Regions from separate parts of the Planococcus alpniumensis genome, predicted to be linked through region 2. Evidence: riboswitches for the same ligand, from Rfam matches in the RefSeq annotation. Region 2 holds a riboswitch; the other holds the start of a gene.
The links. Region 2 has a riboswitch for cobalamin ahead of G3255_RS04415 (cobalamin adenosyltransferase family protein). Riboswitches for the same ligand answer to the same signal wherever they lie in the genome.
Positions count from the first base shown of each region.

Region 1 (8,077 bases), 2.5 Mb from region 2:
AAATTCTTTTTCTCTTCTGCGTATTCGACGGCATACAAAGGATCGATGCCGTCTGTCGAACCGCCGATTTTAGCGGTAGACGAGTTCGGCGCGACCGCCATCATCCAGCCATTGCGGACACCGGATGCTGCAACTTTACGGCGCAATGCGTCCCAGCGTTCGCTGTTGTAGCCGCGGCGTTCGAAAAAGCTGCCCGTATGCCATTCAGAATCCTTGAATTCGCTGAAGGCTCCTTTTTCTTCTGCCAATCCCGCAGATGCGCGGATTGTGTGCCAGGCGATTTCTTCGTACAAAGTATCGGCATACTCGACCGCTTCTTCTGTTTCCCAATGGATGCTGCGAAGCGCCAGCAAGTGGTGCCAACCGAATGTACCTAATCCAACGGCGCGATATTTTTGGTTCGTCACTTCTGCCTGGCCGACGGAAATGGTATTCAAATCGATGACATTATCAAGCATGCGCAATTGAATCGGAATGAGGCGGGACAAAACGTCCGCTTGCACCGCTCTTGGCAAATTGATGGATGATAAATTGCAGACGACGAAATCGCCCGGTTTTTTCACAGTGACCAAATTGCCTTCTTCGTCTTTGTATTCTTTGATGATTTCAGTCGGCGACATGTTCTGTGCGATTTCACTGCACAGATTGCTGCAGTAGATAGACGTTTTGCCGATGCCGCGCAAGTGCTTGTTCGGGTTTTGGCGGTTCACTTCGTCGCGGTAGAACATATACGGCGTGCCGGTCTCGAGTTGCGACACCATGATGCGCGCCATAACATCCATTGCACGGAACGATCTTCTTGCCAATAAAGGATGGTTGACCGCTTCCTCGTATTTTTCAGTAAAGTATTTATGATCCATTTCGTCATAGAAATCTTCCAAACCAAGCAGATTGCCCTGATCGTCTTTCCAGCCCATCACTTGCTTAACTTCGTGCGGGCAGAACGTATGCCATTCGCCGACGCTGCGGCCGTTTTCATCCGTTTCCTGCAATTTTTGCATAAACAAATCCGGAATCGAGACGCCAGTGAAAATATCGTGTGCTTTGCGGCGCTCATCGCCATTATTCGTTTTCAAATCCAAGAAGCCGTTCATGATGTCTTTATGGAATACATCCAAATAGACTGCCACTGCGCCTTGGCGCTGGCCAAGCTGGTCGACGCTGACGGCAGTGTCGTTGAGCAGGCGGATCCACGGGATAACGCCGGATGAGTTGCCTTTGAATTTGCGGATGTCTGAGCCGAGTGCGCGCACTTTTCCGTAATAAACGCCGAGGCCGCCGCCGTCTTTGCTCAGGCGCGCGACATCCCAGTTGTTCTGGTAGATGCCATCAAGCGAATCCGCTACGGTGTCGATAAAGCATGAGGACATTTGCCCGAAACTTTTCCCGGCATTCGATAAAGTCGGCGTTGCTACCGTCATATACAAATTGCTCATCGCCCAATACGCTTCCTTGACGAGTTCCAAGCGGCGCACTTTCGGTTCTTTTTGCATCAAGGTCATCGCGATCACAAGAAACCGCTCCTGCGGCAATTCCCACACACGCCCGTCATAGTCTTTTGCCAAATAACGATCCGCCAATAAAAACAGGCCTATGTAATTGAATAATTCATCGCGTTCTGGCGCAATTTCTTGGCCTAATACACGGATTTCGTCCTCGGAATAGGCTTCCAGCAAATCTTTCGAATAAATGCCGAGTCGGCTCAGCCCCTCGATCAACCCGTAAAAATCATCGTATTTGTTCGCTGCGCTATAGCCGCGCGTTTGTGCGGCTTGTTCGTATAATTTCTCCAAATACAATCCTGCCGCCTCAAATGTCCAATGCGGCTCGTCCATCGACACCCGGTCAAGTGCATCTTGAATTTTTCTATCGCGTTCTACTGCTCCTAAAGTCATTTCAACACAGCTCCTTTGCGTATTCATTTGCGATCATTCGGCGTTCTTTTCGCTCCTGTGCGTTCTCAAACAAACGTTTTTCGTTTTCCGTTTCCGGCACTACGCCTGCGACCAGCGTCGGCCTGCCTTCTGCATCCACGGCCACCATTGTTAAAATCGAAGTGGTCGTCAAACTGCGCGTGCCGCTTTCGATGTGCTGGCATTCTGCTTTGACGTACACTTCCATCGAGGTCCGGCCTGTTGAAATGACGACGCCTTCCAAAATCAAGATGTCGCCGACTTTCGCCGAGGACAGGAAATTGACGTTGTCGATCGATGCGGTCACGACTGCGCGCTGGCTATGCTTCATTGCCGCGATAGCCGCAATTTCATCAATATACGCGAGGACTGTGCCTCCGAAAATGGTGCCCATATGGTTGGTATCCGGCGGCAAGACGAGCCGGGACTGGATGGTCCTGGACACGCCGGCCGGAAGTTGTTGTCTATGCATGATGAATTCCTCCTTATAAAAACAAAAAAGCCCCCACTCTCCGGAGAGAATGGGGGACATGAAGGCAAGTCAATCATATGGGCATACTTGGGCCCCACAAACCAAACCTTTATCATCCTTCCCAATTCCCGGAGAAGTGCAAAACGACAACAAAGGCAGGTCTCCTGGCTCGCGCGTCACTCTCGCCATGCCCTTCCCGTCCATTGGACAGTGGGATTTCATGGTTCGTCTGCGCTTACAGTTGCGGGAACAGCTCCGGGGTTTCACCGGATTCCCTATTCAGCCCATATGGGGCACCTTTGTTGCGGTATCACTATATATGGTGTTGAATTTTTGCATCATCACCAAATCTTGTAGTTTCACTATAGACCAGTTCGAAATTTGCCGCAAGGATTTTCTTGGAGTTCCTGAAGAAAGCGAAAAAGGGTCTAGTCGCTGGCGTGTTTTTCGTAGAAACCTTTCCATTTGTAGTTATTTTTTGATACGAAGTTCCTCAATTTTTTTTGTTTAAATGAAGATAGCGTGCGCTTGCTTGTGGAACTGTTTCGGTCGTTGGTATGTGCTTCATCTTGGTAGTCGCCAGCCTGCTTTGGGTTGGCCTTTGGCAACAAGCCAATGAATTGGCGAGAAGGAGTTGAGCCGATTCATTTGCGACGCATCTGCGTAGCAGATGTGGGAGCAAGGTGTTTGACCTGATGCTTGAATAAATATTTATCTAAGGCGTCGGCTCACCCTTGTCGCTGGCTGGCTAAGATATTTCATAAATTCTTGTAGGTCTAATTAAATCTGCTCCTTTAGATAGTTGCCGGCTTGTGGGGGAATCGCTTCCCGGGATGGGCATGTCATTAGGTAGTGAGAGCTTGATTGAAAAATTGTATCGGTGTTCTTTTTGTGCTTCATTTTATTAATCGCCGCCCGGCTTTGGGTTGGCCTCTCGCAATAAGCCAATTCATTTGCGACGCATCTGCGTGGCAGATGTGGGAGCAAGGTGTTTGACCTGATGCTTGAATAAAACATTTATCTAAGGCTTCGGCTCACCCCTTTGCGCTTGGCGGCTAGGAGATTTCATTGTTCTGTGTGTGTTTAATTAGATCTGCTTCTTTAGTTAGTTGCCGGCTTGTGGGGGGAATCGCTTCCCGGGATGGGCATGTCATTAGGTAGTGAGAGCTTGATTGAAAAATTGTATCGGTGTTCTTTTTGTGCTTCATTTTATTAATCGCCGCCCGGCTTTGGGTTGGCCTCTCGCAATAAGCCAATTCATTTGCGACGCATCTGCGTGGCAGATGTGGGAGCAAGGTGTTTGACCTGATGCTTGAATAAAACATTTATCTAAGGCTTCGGCTCACCCCTTTGCGCTTGGCGGCTGGGAGATTTCGTTGTTCAATGTGCGTTTAATCGGATCTGCTTCTTTAGTTAGTTGCCGGCTGGTTGGGGAATCGCTTCCCGGGATGGGCATGTCATTAGGTAGTGAGAGCTTGATTGAAAAATTGTTTCGGCGTTCTTTTTGTGCTTCATTTTATTAATCGCCGCCTGGCTTTGGGTTGGCCTTTCGCAATAAGCCAGGAAGGAGGCTTGTCTTATTGCTTCGGCTCACCCTTGTCGCTGGCCGGCTAAGATATTTCATTGGTCTGTGCGTGTTTAATTAGTTGCCGGCTGGTTGGGGAATCCCTTCCTAAGGCTTGCATTGGTAAGATAGATGGTGTTTATTTCGGGAGCTCATTTGTGCTTCACCTTGGTTTTCAATACCTTGCTTTGACACTTCCTGCAACAAAATCCTCGCCGCTTCCCGCAACGTAATCTATTTCCCGGGAAATAAAAAGGCCGCGCAATTGTCTGCGCGGCTTTTGTTATCCATCGACCCATTCAGATTCAGCTTCTGGCTGTTTCCCTTTTTGGTTCGTGGCTTCTTTATTGTCTTTGCTTGTATACGGCTTAAAACTTTTGGCTTTGTTTTTGCCTTTTTCCCAACGGTTCCAGCCTTTTTTGCCGGTTCCTTGGCCTACGCCGCTTTTTGATTTTGCTTTCGCTTTGCCCATTTCTTTCACTCCCGTTCACTCATCGTGACGTTCAGCTTACCACATCCCGCCGCTTTCGTGAACAGTTCGTGTTTAGGCCTCGAGCACTTTCTGGATGTCTTTGTGCATCGAATCGGGCGTATCTTTCGGCGCGAACCTCGCCACGACTTTACCGTTTGAGTCGACAAGAAATTTCGTGAAATTCCATTTGATGCCGCTCGACAGGAAGCCTTTCGTGTTCGACGTCAAGTGATCGAACAGCGGATGGGCTTCTTTTCCGTTCACTTTGATGATGTCGTGCATCGGAAACGTGATGCCGTAAGTCATGCGGCACGACTTTTCGGCTTCTGCCGCTTCCCCGACTTCCTGGCCGAATTGATCGGACGGAAAGCCAAGCACGACAAGGCCTTCATCTTTGTAGCGCTGGTAAATTTTTTCGAGGCCGTCAAACTGGCCGCGCAGGCCGCATTTAGTCGCCGTGTTGACGATGACCATCGGCTGGCCTTTGTAGCGTTCGAGCTTATACTCTTCCCCGCTGGCATCGGTGACCTTAATATCGTAGATTCCCATCACTTATCACTCCTGTTTCCATGAATTTTCATAGATCCATCTCGCCGAAAAATGCATTCAAGGCTTTCAAGTTGTTCATCAGTTCGATGGCATTGACATCAAGATAATTGCAGCTGGTAATCTTGTCGTGAATGGCCTGCTCAATCGGTTTTTCATCTGCACGCGATTGCTCCGTCAAAGAAATACGGAAAGCGCGGCGGTCTTCAGCCGATTGTTCTTTCACGATGCGGCCATTTTGAATCATGCGGTTGATGATCGGATTGAGCGTGCCGGTGCCGAGCCCGAGTTGTCCGCCGATCTCTTTCATCGTCAAGCCGTCTTCTTCCCACAACACGAGCAAGACCAAATACTGCGTAAAGGTCAGGCCGAACGGTTCTAAGGTCTTGGCATAAAGTTTCGAGAAATTGCTCGATGCTTTATACACTTCAAAGCATAATTGCTGTTCCAGTTTGGTTGGTTTGTCCATGTCATCACCTGTTTTTCTGCTTATCGAACGACAATCTCCACGTCCACTGAATCTTTGATCGCTTTGGAATATGGGCAATACGCATGGGCTTTGTCGACATACTCCTGTTTCTTGCCCTCTTCCAAGCCGTCGATATCCACTTCAAGGCGTACTGCGAGTTTCACGCCGCCGTCTGCTTTATCGCCAAGCAAGGAAACCGTCGCTGTGACTTCGCTGTTCGTTACTTTCACTTTATCACGTTCCAACACGAAGTCCAATGCACTGTTGAAGCAAGAGCTATAGCCTGCCGCAAACAATTGCTCAGGGTTGGTTGCCGTATTCGGCTGGCCGCCAAGCGCGACTGGTTTTGCCACATCGAGGTTGAAAATATTATCCGGTGAATAAACTGTGCCTTCGCGTCCGCCGCTGTTGATCATTGTCGTTTCAAATATTGGTTTCATTTTTATATCCCTCCAAGAATTATATCTTACACGATCTATATTAATTTAAATCGCATACGATGTAAAATGAAATGCTTTGGTTTTTGTCCAAAAGAAAAATCCCGGATGCAAGATCCGGGATTTCCCAGTGTGTTGAAGAAGGCCATTAATCCATTACGAAGTAGAATGGATTTTTTTCTACATTCAAAAATCAATGATCTTTCTAAGTATTTGGAGAAGCGTTCGCTCGACTCCAGTGGATCAGCGAGACGACCGAGACCCCGCAAGGCGCGTAGCGACTGAGGAGGCTTGGGCGCGAGCCCACGGAAAGCGAGCGATAAGCTTCGGAAAATACGATTTCTTACCTTTCTCCACAAACTGAAAAATCCCGGATGCAAGATCCGGGATGTCCACTTCTTTATTCGCGATAGCTGAGCTTCAATAAATATAAGGAATCAAGCGCGCGCGGTGCCTCATCCATTCCTTGTATTCAGGGCCAAACTTTTCAACGAGCAAGGCTTCTTCGTGCTGCATGCGTTTATTGAGTGCAAAAGCGAGCAGCAAGCCGCCGGCAATCGCCGCAATAGGGCTCGTAAAGAATAGCGCCATGCCGATGCCGATCAAAAACAAGCCGGTATAAAGCGGGTGGCGCAGCTTACGGTAAGGGCCGCTGCTGACGATTGTATCACCTTCCCTAACCGTCACGTGGCGTGTAAATTGTGATTTCAAGTGAATGATCCCCCAAAATCGCAAAAAGACGCCGACAATAAGCAGCACGAGCCCAATCGGCCTGAGCACCGATGCCAGTTCAGTTTCTGCCAGTTCCTGGAGCCAAAAACCAACCGCGATGGTGGCAATCAGCGACAACAGAATCCCAAAGAACGTCCTTTTTTCGACCGGGTCGCCTTGCCCGGTCTCGCGATTTTTAAAAACGATGAATTCGACCAGCCAAATAACGCTCACGGCGGTGAAAACCCAGTCCATCCAGCCCATCACATCCACCTCTTTCTTCTCTTTAAAATACTATAGAAGTTGCCGCTCAAATACAATTTCCAACTTGTGGTGCATAGAAAAAAGCTGCCCCGGCGCATTGCCGGAACAGCTCTTCATTAGTCTTCGTCCGTCACCGACAACTCAACGAGCATCGCGGTAAAAACGATGAAAATGACCATTAATGCGATTACCATCGTGAACATTGTCCTCAACTCCTACCATGTAATAAATCCTTTCGAGCCAGGTGGTGCATGTTGGATCATGTGGGTCAGTGGAATAGCGTAAGCAATGATGATCAACGCGGCGGCAATGCCGATCCAAATCCACCAGTTCTCCAGCCATTTTGGCGTATTGGACATATCGCTTTCCGCCAGCGGAAATTCCACCATCTGTTCAGGCGTTTCCGCTTTTGGCGAAACGAACATGGTCATGATGACGATATACATCAAAATCATGGCGGACAGGAACAAAATCGTGCCGCCGATCGCCATCGTCACATGGTTCGAGATGATGCCGTCAAACCATTCCATCGCTGACGGATGGCCGTTATAGCCGCTGTAAGCTGTGCGGCGCGGTGCCCCCATCAGCCCCAATACATGCTGAGCAGTCGACATGAGCAGCATGCCGATCGACCAAGTGATAATCTGGACAAAGCCGAGGCGCTGCATGCGCTTCGTGAAACGGCGACCCGTCAAATACGGGATGAGCCAGAAGGTCAATCCCATAAACGTCATCGCAACAGGCGTCCCGACGGTAATATGGAAATGCCCGACAATCCATAAGGTATTGTGGACGACTTCATTCAATTGAAAACTGGCATTGATGATCCCGCCAGCACCCCCAGGAATGAAGAACGCCATGGCAATGAAAATCGACGTGAAACGGACATCTCGCCATGGCAGTTTCTTAAACCAGCCGAACAAACCAGTGCCCCCTTTTTTGCGTCCTGAAATTTCAAAGGTCGCAAACATCGAGAACGCCGTCATGAGTGACGGCACGATGACCATAAACGTTAAGACCACCTGCAGGAACTTCCAGAAGTTTGAGATGCCCGGCTCGGTCAATTGGTGGTGGAACCCGACCGGAATCGAGAACAGGATAAACAAGACAAACGCAAGACGCGCCAAGGAATCACTGAACACTTTCACGCCAAGCAGTTTCGGCACGATCGTGTACCAAGCGATGTACGCGGGAAGCAGCCAGAAATACACAAGCGGATGGCCGAAATA
Region 1 covers NZ_JAAMTH010000001.1:3,373,984-3,382,060, forward strand. Annotated here, with positions in the region: gene G3255_RS17120 (ribonucleoside-diphosphate reductase subunit alpha) at 1-1,895, opposite strand, end outside; gene G3255_RS17125 (acyl-CoA thioesterase) at 1,897-2,385, opposite strand; cobalamin riboswitch at 2,523-2,701, opposite strand; gene G3255_RS17130 (DUF3934 domain-containing protein) at 4,233-4,421, opposite strand; gene G3255_RS17135 (glutathione peroxidase) at 4,494-4,970, opposite strand; gene G3255_RS17140 (transcriptional regulator, SarA/Rot family) at 4,999-5,436, opposite strand; gene G3255_RS17145 (organic hydroperoxide resistance protein) at 5,457-5,876, opposite strand; gene G3255_RS17150 (methyltransferase family protein) at 6,294-6,848, opposite strand; gene G3255_RS17155 (b(o/a)3-type cytochrome-c oxidase subunit 1) at 7,064-8,077, opposite strand, start outside.
Region 1: linked by a shared signal. The riboswitch ahead of G3255_RS17125 (acyl-CoA thioesterase) and the one ahead of G3255_RS04415 (cobalamin adenosyltransferase family protein) in region 2 are both predicted to bind cobalamin.

Region 2 (8,077 bases):
TTCGCCGTTCCGGTCCCGTGGCATCGAAAGCTCTAAATCCCCATACTCCGTATGGAGTGTCCGCGTGTAGACACCATTGCGTGAGTTGCCGGAATTAAACCCGATGCGGTCGTATTTTTCGTAATCCAGGAACGCTGTTAGTTCCGTTTGAAGAAGTGTATTCACCGCCGTCTCCAAATGTTTGCGAAAAACTTCGGAGATGTCTTCTTTTTTTACTAGAGCTTGCATAATATCTGTTGTAAACTGAGTCATAGGGAAGGCCTCTTTTCTGTGAATTGGTTGTGGTGACTTAATTCTACAAGAAAAGGTCTTCCTTTTTCTATTTATTCATTTACACAAGATATTTTACGCTCTCATATTAATGGCTTTAATTAATATTAATACAACCTTAAAAGCTAACTATAGAAAAGATTCGGAGCAAAAAGAGAAATAAAGCACCTTTCGAATTGCTCTCAAAATTTCTTGGCTTCAAGAGCAAATTGTTTAGCAAACCTTCTAGGCAAGAGTAACTTCGGCTGCTTTTTTTGCGCTTGCACCTATATTTCAAAGGAAAAGTGAAAGATTAACAGTTGCATATTAGTAATTGCATCCCTTTAATATCCATACTTAAGTTGGACGAAGCTTTAATTTAATACGAATTAAATTAATACTTTCAAAAAACCCAGAAAGGAAAATTATTTATAGTCCTAATTAGTGGATTGTCTATATCTTTCTACTTGATTGGATTAGGAATAATTCGGTAATAAGGATGAAAAAAATTCTAAACAAAAAAACCCTATTCATCTCGCTTTTCACATTGGCTTTACTCGTAATTCTGAGCTTCACCATCTTTTTTATATGGTCTCAAAATACATTTGAAGCGGTAGATGATGATCAAATCGAAATGGAGGGAGTTATAGAACCCGAGGACGGATGGTATATCTATAGAGCAGAAAATGCAGAAAAAGGTTTGATTCTCTATCCTGGTGCAAAAGTCGAACCTGAAGCATACGGCTATTTGGCACAAGAATTATCAAAGCAAAATATCACAGTCGCCATACCTTCAGTCAGGTTAAATTTATCAATTCTAGATGTGTCAAAAGCTGATGAAATGATCGAAAGTGACGACAGCATCGAATGGTATGTTTCGGGCCATTCCATGGGAGGCGCAGCAGCCGCTATGTATGCCGATCAACATTTAGATCGTGTCAACGGACTCATATTGCTTGGGGCATACGCAGCAAGCAATGACTATTTAAGTGAATCCAACTTACCCGTTTTATCCATAAGCGGTTCAGAAGACGGATTAAGTACTCCTGAAAAAATTAAGGAAAACAGCTCGAACTTACCGGAAACAACAGATTTCATTGAAATTCCAGGCGGAAACCACGCTTATTTTGGCGTGTATGGTAGTCAGTCTGGCGACAATGAGGCTCAGATCACCGTTAGTGAACAACAAGAAATCATTGTCGATTTAATTATTGATTGGTTAGAAAATGATCATTCCTTAAGTCAAGGTGTATCATGAAAATTTATGAATTTGACTATTAATTAAAATGATCGACGTTTTTTCTTGATTACCTTCCTGATGAAGTAGTTTAATTGTAAAAAGCGGTAAAAATTAATGAGAAATAATTCACTACTCAAGAACTGAAGGAGACGAAAACATGACAGTATTTCCTAACGATGAAGATGGACAAGTATTGAAAATGTTATATAAACAAGGTGTCGATTTTAAAGAACCACAAAACCTTGATTTTGTGATAGCAGTTCCGGATCAAAAGAGTGGTGAAGTTGTTTTAGAAACATTAAGAAGTGATGGATTTACTTGTGAATTAGAACAAGATGAGGAAATGGAAGAATGGACTTGTTATTGTTTTATCACCATGCTTTTAAAGTACGAAGAGATAATTGCGATACAAAAACGATTGGACGAATTATGTAAGCCCTATGATGGATACACAGAGGGATGGGGACTAATGGTTAACTAAACTAACGTAAAAAAAGTGATTGGGTAGCTAGCGAGCCCTTAAAGCTAGAGTTTAAGGCTATGAAGCGAATTGGCTGTCATGAGCTCGGTATTTCACTGGGTCCGTGCCAGCCAATTTTTTTGAAGTACTTATTGTAATAGAAAATGAGGACAGTATCGACAATCGGCCATTATCAGTATTCGTAAATAATTAAAAGCAGCCGTAAAATAAAACCTAGGAGCACAGTTCATGAAAAGAATCTTCGCCATATTTTTCATCTCTGTATTGCTTATCGGAATCATCCTTGGGTCGACATATCTGTATAGTGAGCATAAAGAAAATGAAATGGCTGTCTTTCATTATGCAGCTGTAGAAGTAGCAAACTCTTATGATGAAAATGAGCCTTTATTTCACGGTGGTACTAACTATAATTATGGTCAAGGAAGGTATGTAGTTATCGTGAAAAATGAGCAGGGAAAAGAATACACTTATGAAGTTTTGCTAAATGATGATCGCTCTCTGTTTGAAATACACGACCTCACTTCTTACTTTTCAAGTTCTTAATAGCTTTCTTTGAGAGCAGTCGCTGTAAATATGGGAGCGAATGTGTAAAAAAATTTTCTTAGCGTCTTATGTTAGTCATCTTGCTGTGCTTGCTGTCTCATCCGCAGCTACACTAACCCGAAGGTTCATTTAAACAACCTTGGTAAACGGAGACACACCAAAATTCTTTTGGAGGAACTATATGAAAAAGTCTATCATCGGGGTATTCGGAGTACTATTTTTGATGTCAGGTTGTTCTAATGAAGCAGATTTCTTGGTCACTGAGATCTCAGAATACCAGCAAGCCTCCGACTATTACATGAAAATTGTTTTTACCCCTGAAGATATCCCTAACGGCACAAAGTTAGCAGCCGTTAAAGTTGGCGGCATTTCAATAAAAGAAGCTTATTTGCTCAATGTTTCTAATGTGAACTCTCCCAAAGAGTGGGAGAAAAACAAAATCAGCAAGCTCCCCGCTACTATCACTGATGGAGAACAACATGCTGTGTTATTGATTTCAGAAGATCCTCAACTTAAAGAGCAAGACCGATTACTATTTGATTACTCAAATGGCGGTCAAGTTGCATCGGTAGAATCCGATTTTCTTCAATAGCCCACCACTTCTTTCCATGAAAGCAAACAGCACACGCTAAGCCGTGTGCTGTTTGTTTTCTACCCAATTATTCTTCCAGTTTTCTTGCGGCAAACTCGTCGTCCATTTTCAGGAAATACTCGCCGCCTTCTTCGATGCCTTTTATGCGAATGATCATGTCGCGGAACATTTTTTCTTCTTCCATTTGCTCTTCGATGAACCAATCCAAAAATGAAAGCGTAGCATGTTCCTGCAGTTCGTCCGCCAAGCTTACCAATTTATAGATGTTTGCCGTCACTGACTTTTCCTGTGCAAGTGACGCTTCCACAACATCCAAAGCATTTTCATATTCGTTTCTTGGCTCTGTTAACGCCTGGAGTACGGGCTGTTCATCCATCGTTACCAAATAATGATAGAATTTCATCGCGTGTACATGTTCTTCTCGTGATTGGATCAAATAGAAGTTGGCAAATCCGTGATACCCTTTTCCTGAAAAGTACGAGGCCATCGCTATGTACGCATGTGCTGCCTGAAGTTCGTTATTGAATTGAGCGTTTAACGCTTCTGTCAAATTTGTTGGTAGCATGTTGAACTCCTCCTCTACTCTAGTTAGCGGTATTATAACACGTATGTTGATCAACTAATAAATGACAGACCGCTTCTGCTGCCCCTTATCAATAATGTGGGCAAGAAAAAGGGAAGCACGTTCTCATTCGGAATGCTTTATGGCTATTTATTTTTTTATAATTATTTTTAATTTTCAAAAAATAAGTTTAAAAGTTAAATAATTGGAAATTATAGTAAAGACACATTTGAGAAGGAGGGGAGGCACATGTTTGACACGAATTTGGAATTAGGCATTGTGTTGTTTCTGTTTATTTTCGCCTTGGTTGTTTCTTTCATGCTTATATCACAAAAGAGAAAAAATTAGGAGGCAGGTTAACTATGTCGATTAAATCGTTTGAGAAAGTCTTCATGTTAGTAGCAGTGGCCATTCTTTTGGTTTCATCAGCATTCAGTTCTGTAGGCGCTGCTCAAGCTGAAGGACCAATGTTTGAAAAAGGGACCTCAAATGTTAGTCAAAAGGAATTTAATCAAATCAGAAATACCTTGAAAAAAACGGATGAATACCAAGTTTATAAAAAGATCAGTAAAATCAATGCCATCTCCACTGATAACATCATCATCAACACAGTCCCAGGTCCTAAAGGCGATATCGCATATGTCGAATTTATCTTCGATGAACTTGCTAAACAAAGCGAAAACTTGGCTTACGTACAATTCACATATGATGTGGCAAACCGTGATGTCATCACAGACCAAGCCCTCTTTGCTAAACAAATGGATGACGACAACATCAACATCCAGGCAGTCTTCAACCTAGACGGAAAACAAACTGAAGTTTACAACGTAACGGTCGATAATGAAGGAGGCCTGTTGGATCAAGATGGCTTAGAAGTAAGCCATGAAGATTTTGTGGCCAATGCAGAAAAGAATATCAAAGGCGCTAGTCAAAATGCCAGTGAAAATGGCAACGAATTCACTGCGTATGCTTCTTTTTGTGAATATGCAGTAGGCGCTCTTTGCGGAACGGGCGGCGGTGTGGCGTGTTACGCTCTTGCTGGCGCTTTAGGAATCACAACAGGCCTTGGCGGTCTCGGACTTGCTGCGATATGTGCGCTTGTAGGAAGTGTTGGCTGTACAGCCGCTACTGATCAAATCTGCAATTAATGACTTGAACACTTCATTTATTCAAAGCAAAAAAGAGCAGCGACGTCGCTACTCTTTTTCTTATTTTGATGGAAAAACTGATCTGCTATTTTTCTCAAGTGAATACATGTTATTGTTCTTGTTCATTGCTTTCATAATCAATGATGACCTTCTTGCATGATTCACACAGAAAAGCATCGACATGATTAATGGAAAAACGGCTTTGTTCCGATAACAATACAGAACCTTTAGTCAGGCTCGGTTCAGCACTCAGTTTGGATACTTTCGGCACCCACGCGAGTCTTGTGCCACTCTGTATAAATCCTTTTTTCATTTCCGATTGGCAAAATGGACATGTCAGGCCATTGTGATTTTCCATAGTTCCCCTCCTTGAAGTTTTGCAATACCACTCACTTTCCTACTATTGTTCAATTACCCTCAAAAAATAGACCCTATGCCCAGCTGATAAAACTTTCATCCCCCTCCCCCTATTCTGTCGACTTATGCTCCAAACATTTTCGTCCAGCCCTCCTAAACTCAAATCAAAAGTGCTACACTGAAACTAAGTAAATAATCATGCAGGAAAAAGGTGCTGATTCGTCAGCGTAACAGGGAATCCGGTGAAAATCCGGAGCTGTTTCCGCAACTGTAAGTGCGTATGAAATAAGAGATGCCACTGGGGAGACCCGGGAAGGCCTTAGAGTAAAGCGATGCACAAGCCAGGAGACCTACCTTTTTCTGAACGTATTTTTGCTCTTCGGAAGATAAGAGGATCTACGGCAACTTTTTCCTATGGACAGCTTTGTGCTGGATATTCGCAATCGTGCCACTCTCTTCGTTGAGAGTGGCTTTTTTTGTCTCTTTTTTGAAAGCGATACGTCTGCTGATATTTACGGACACTATTTTGGAGGTGAACAGATGAAAAAAGACATGCGCTATTTGTGCTACCCGTTCATGAGGGAAAGTGCTTCAACGGTCGATTTCGAGATCCGCACCGATTCCTTGACGACGAGCATCGGCGAAGCCATATCAGTCAATGACAACCTGCAAATCATCGATGATTTGCGTTACCTGCAGCCGATGGTTTATCACTTGAACGGCTCGGTGCGCGGGAAACTCGCCATTACCGAACAAGACCTCGCCGATCTCAGTGACTTGTACGACCGTTACGTGGCGGAAGTGAAAGAAGAAATCGACCAGTTCGTCCTGCCGCAAGGAACGCACGGTGCATGCATTCTTCACGTATGCCGCAGTGAAGCGAAAAAGTCCGTCCGTGCCCTTCACCACGTAACGCTTGAGCGCGAAGTACCGGAGCATTTGATGGACTATGCCAACCTGCTCGCAAATGTCTTTTTCGTGATGGCTGTCTACGCCAATAAACGGCACAGCGTCGATGAAATCCGGTTTGTCAGCAAATCCTATCCAACAAAACGCATGAAGAAAAAGGAGACTCACTCGTGAAAATCAAATCATTTCTCTTACTCAGCATTCCACTCGCTTTAACACTCGGTGCTTGCCAAGATGATACTGCCGAAGCACCAGCTACAGAAGAAACAACAGAAGAATCGTCAACTGAAACTGCAAGCGACGCACCGTACACCGTCACCGATGACCGCGGCGAAGAACTCGAATTCGAGCAAGCGCCTGAAACCATCGTGTCACTTATCCCGAGCAACACCGAGATCGTCTTTGCACTCGATGCCGGAGATCAATTGGTCGGCGTAACTGACTATGACAACTACCCGGAAGCGGCACAGGACATCGAACGCGTCAGTGATTCCGTTGAATTCAATGCCGAGAAAATCATCCAGCTCGACCCGGATGTCGTCCTGGCTTATTCAACCGGCGAAGCGCCACCTGCCCTTTCCCAGCTTGAAGATGCCGATATTCCGGTATTCGTTATTGAATCGGCTACTTCATTCGACGAAGTATACGGCGATATCGAACAAATCGCCTCTGTTCTTGCCAAGGAAGAAAAAGGTGCTGAAGTGATTGAAGGCATCCAAACGCAAATCGAAGATGTCCAGGAACGCCTCGCAGCGGTCGAAGAGCAAAAAGAAGTCTACGTGGAAATCAGCCCGTCCCCTGAAATTTACACAACCGGAAAATCGACGTTCCAGCAAGAGATTCTGAACCACGCCCAAGTGACCAACGTTTTTGATGATCTGGAAGGCTGGCCGAATATCTCTGAAGAAGAAGTCATCACCCGCGATCCGGAAGTCATTTTAACAACCGTGTCTTATGTGGAAGATGCCGTTGGTGATATCGAAGCACGCGACAGCTGGTCGGCTGTTGAAGCGATCGAGAACGGCGAAGTGCATTTCATCGATTCCGACATCACTTCCCGCCCTGGGCCGCGCATTGGCGAAGCCGTGCAGTTAGTTGCGGAAACGGTGTATCCGGAAATAATGGAATAAGACTATTCATTCACGCTTCACTCAATAAGCACAGACATTTTTCAAGCTATTTCACTGCTTATAAAGTCGCGCGTAATAACGGCGTAAGTGCTGTTCTCACTCTGGTTCAGAGGGAATGAATAATCTATTCATCAATAAAAAAAGGCGCAACCGATCAAGTCGGTTGCGCCTTTTTTCTATTCATAATCCCGCTTCATCGCGGATGTCCTGCTCGGTAATCGCCCCGCCCTTTCCAGTGCCATTGACGTCTTCAAGTTCAACGCCCAGTTCTTTCGCGAGATGACGAAGTCTCGGCGACACGCGGGTAAAGCTCGCGGTCTCTTGTGACGCTTCGTTTTCCTCTGCCTGTTCGAGATGGACTTTTTCGGAAGCCCCCGTGTTCTCGGCAGCTTGTCCTTTTGGGTCGATGACTGCAAGCAATGTGTCAGCTTTGGCGGAATCTCCACGCTTTACGTGAATTTTCTTCACCGTCCCGCTCGTTTCGGCACGAATTTCCGACACCGCTTTTTCCGTCTGCACTTCACAAAGCACGGTGCCTTCTTCGACGTAATCGCCTTCGTCCACAAACCATAGCACAATCAAGCTCTCATCTGTATCTTCAGACAGCTTCGGCAACGTTACATCATGCATTCCCTAGCCTCCTTTTACGCTTCATCCATCATCTGTTTGACTGTCTCGACAATTTTAGTCGGGCCTGGCAAGACAAAATCTTCGAGTACATGGCTATACGGAATTGGCACATCTGGAATTGCCAAGCGTTTGATTGGCGATTCGAGTTCATAGAGCGCTTCTTCCGAGACGATGGCCGCAATTTCTGCGGTCATGCCGTACGAGCGGTAATCTTCATCGACGACGACCAGCCGATG
Region 2 covers NZ_JAAMTH010000001.1:871,721-879,797, reverse strand. Annotated here, with positions in the region: gene G3255_RS04455 (IS256 family transposase) at 1-252, opposite strand, end outside; gene G3255_RS04450 (alpha/beta fold hydrolase) at 749-1,507, shown strand; gene G3255_RS04445 (ribonuclease E inhibitor RraB) at 1,647-1,970, shown strand; gene G3255_RS04440 (hypothetical protein) at 2,199-2,513, shown strand; gene G3255_RS04435 (hypothetical protein) at 2,695-3,105, shown strand; gene G3255_RS04430 (ferritin) at 3,173-3,670, opposite strand; gene G3255_RS04425 (halocin C8 precursor-like protein) at 4,030-4,815, shown strand; gene G3255_RS04420 (PF20097 family protein) at 4,925-5,173, opposite strand; cobalamin riboswitch at 5,365-5,544, shown strand; gene G3255_RS04415 (cobalamin adenosyltransferase family protein) at 5,713-6,255, shown strand; gene G3255_RS04410 (ABC transporter substrate-binding protein) at 6,252-7,211, shown strand; gene G3255_RS04405 (biotin/lipoyl-containing protein) at 7,392-7,841, opposite strand; gene G3255_RS04400 (alpha-ketoacid dehydrogenase subunit beta) at 7,856-8,077, opposite strand, start outside.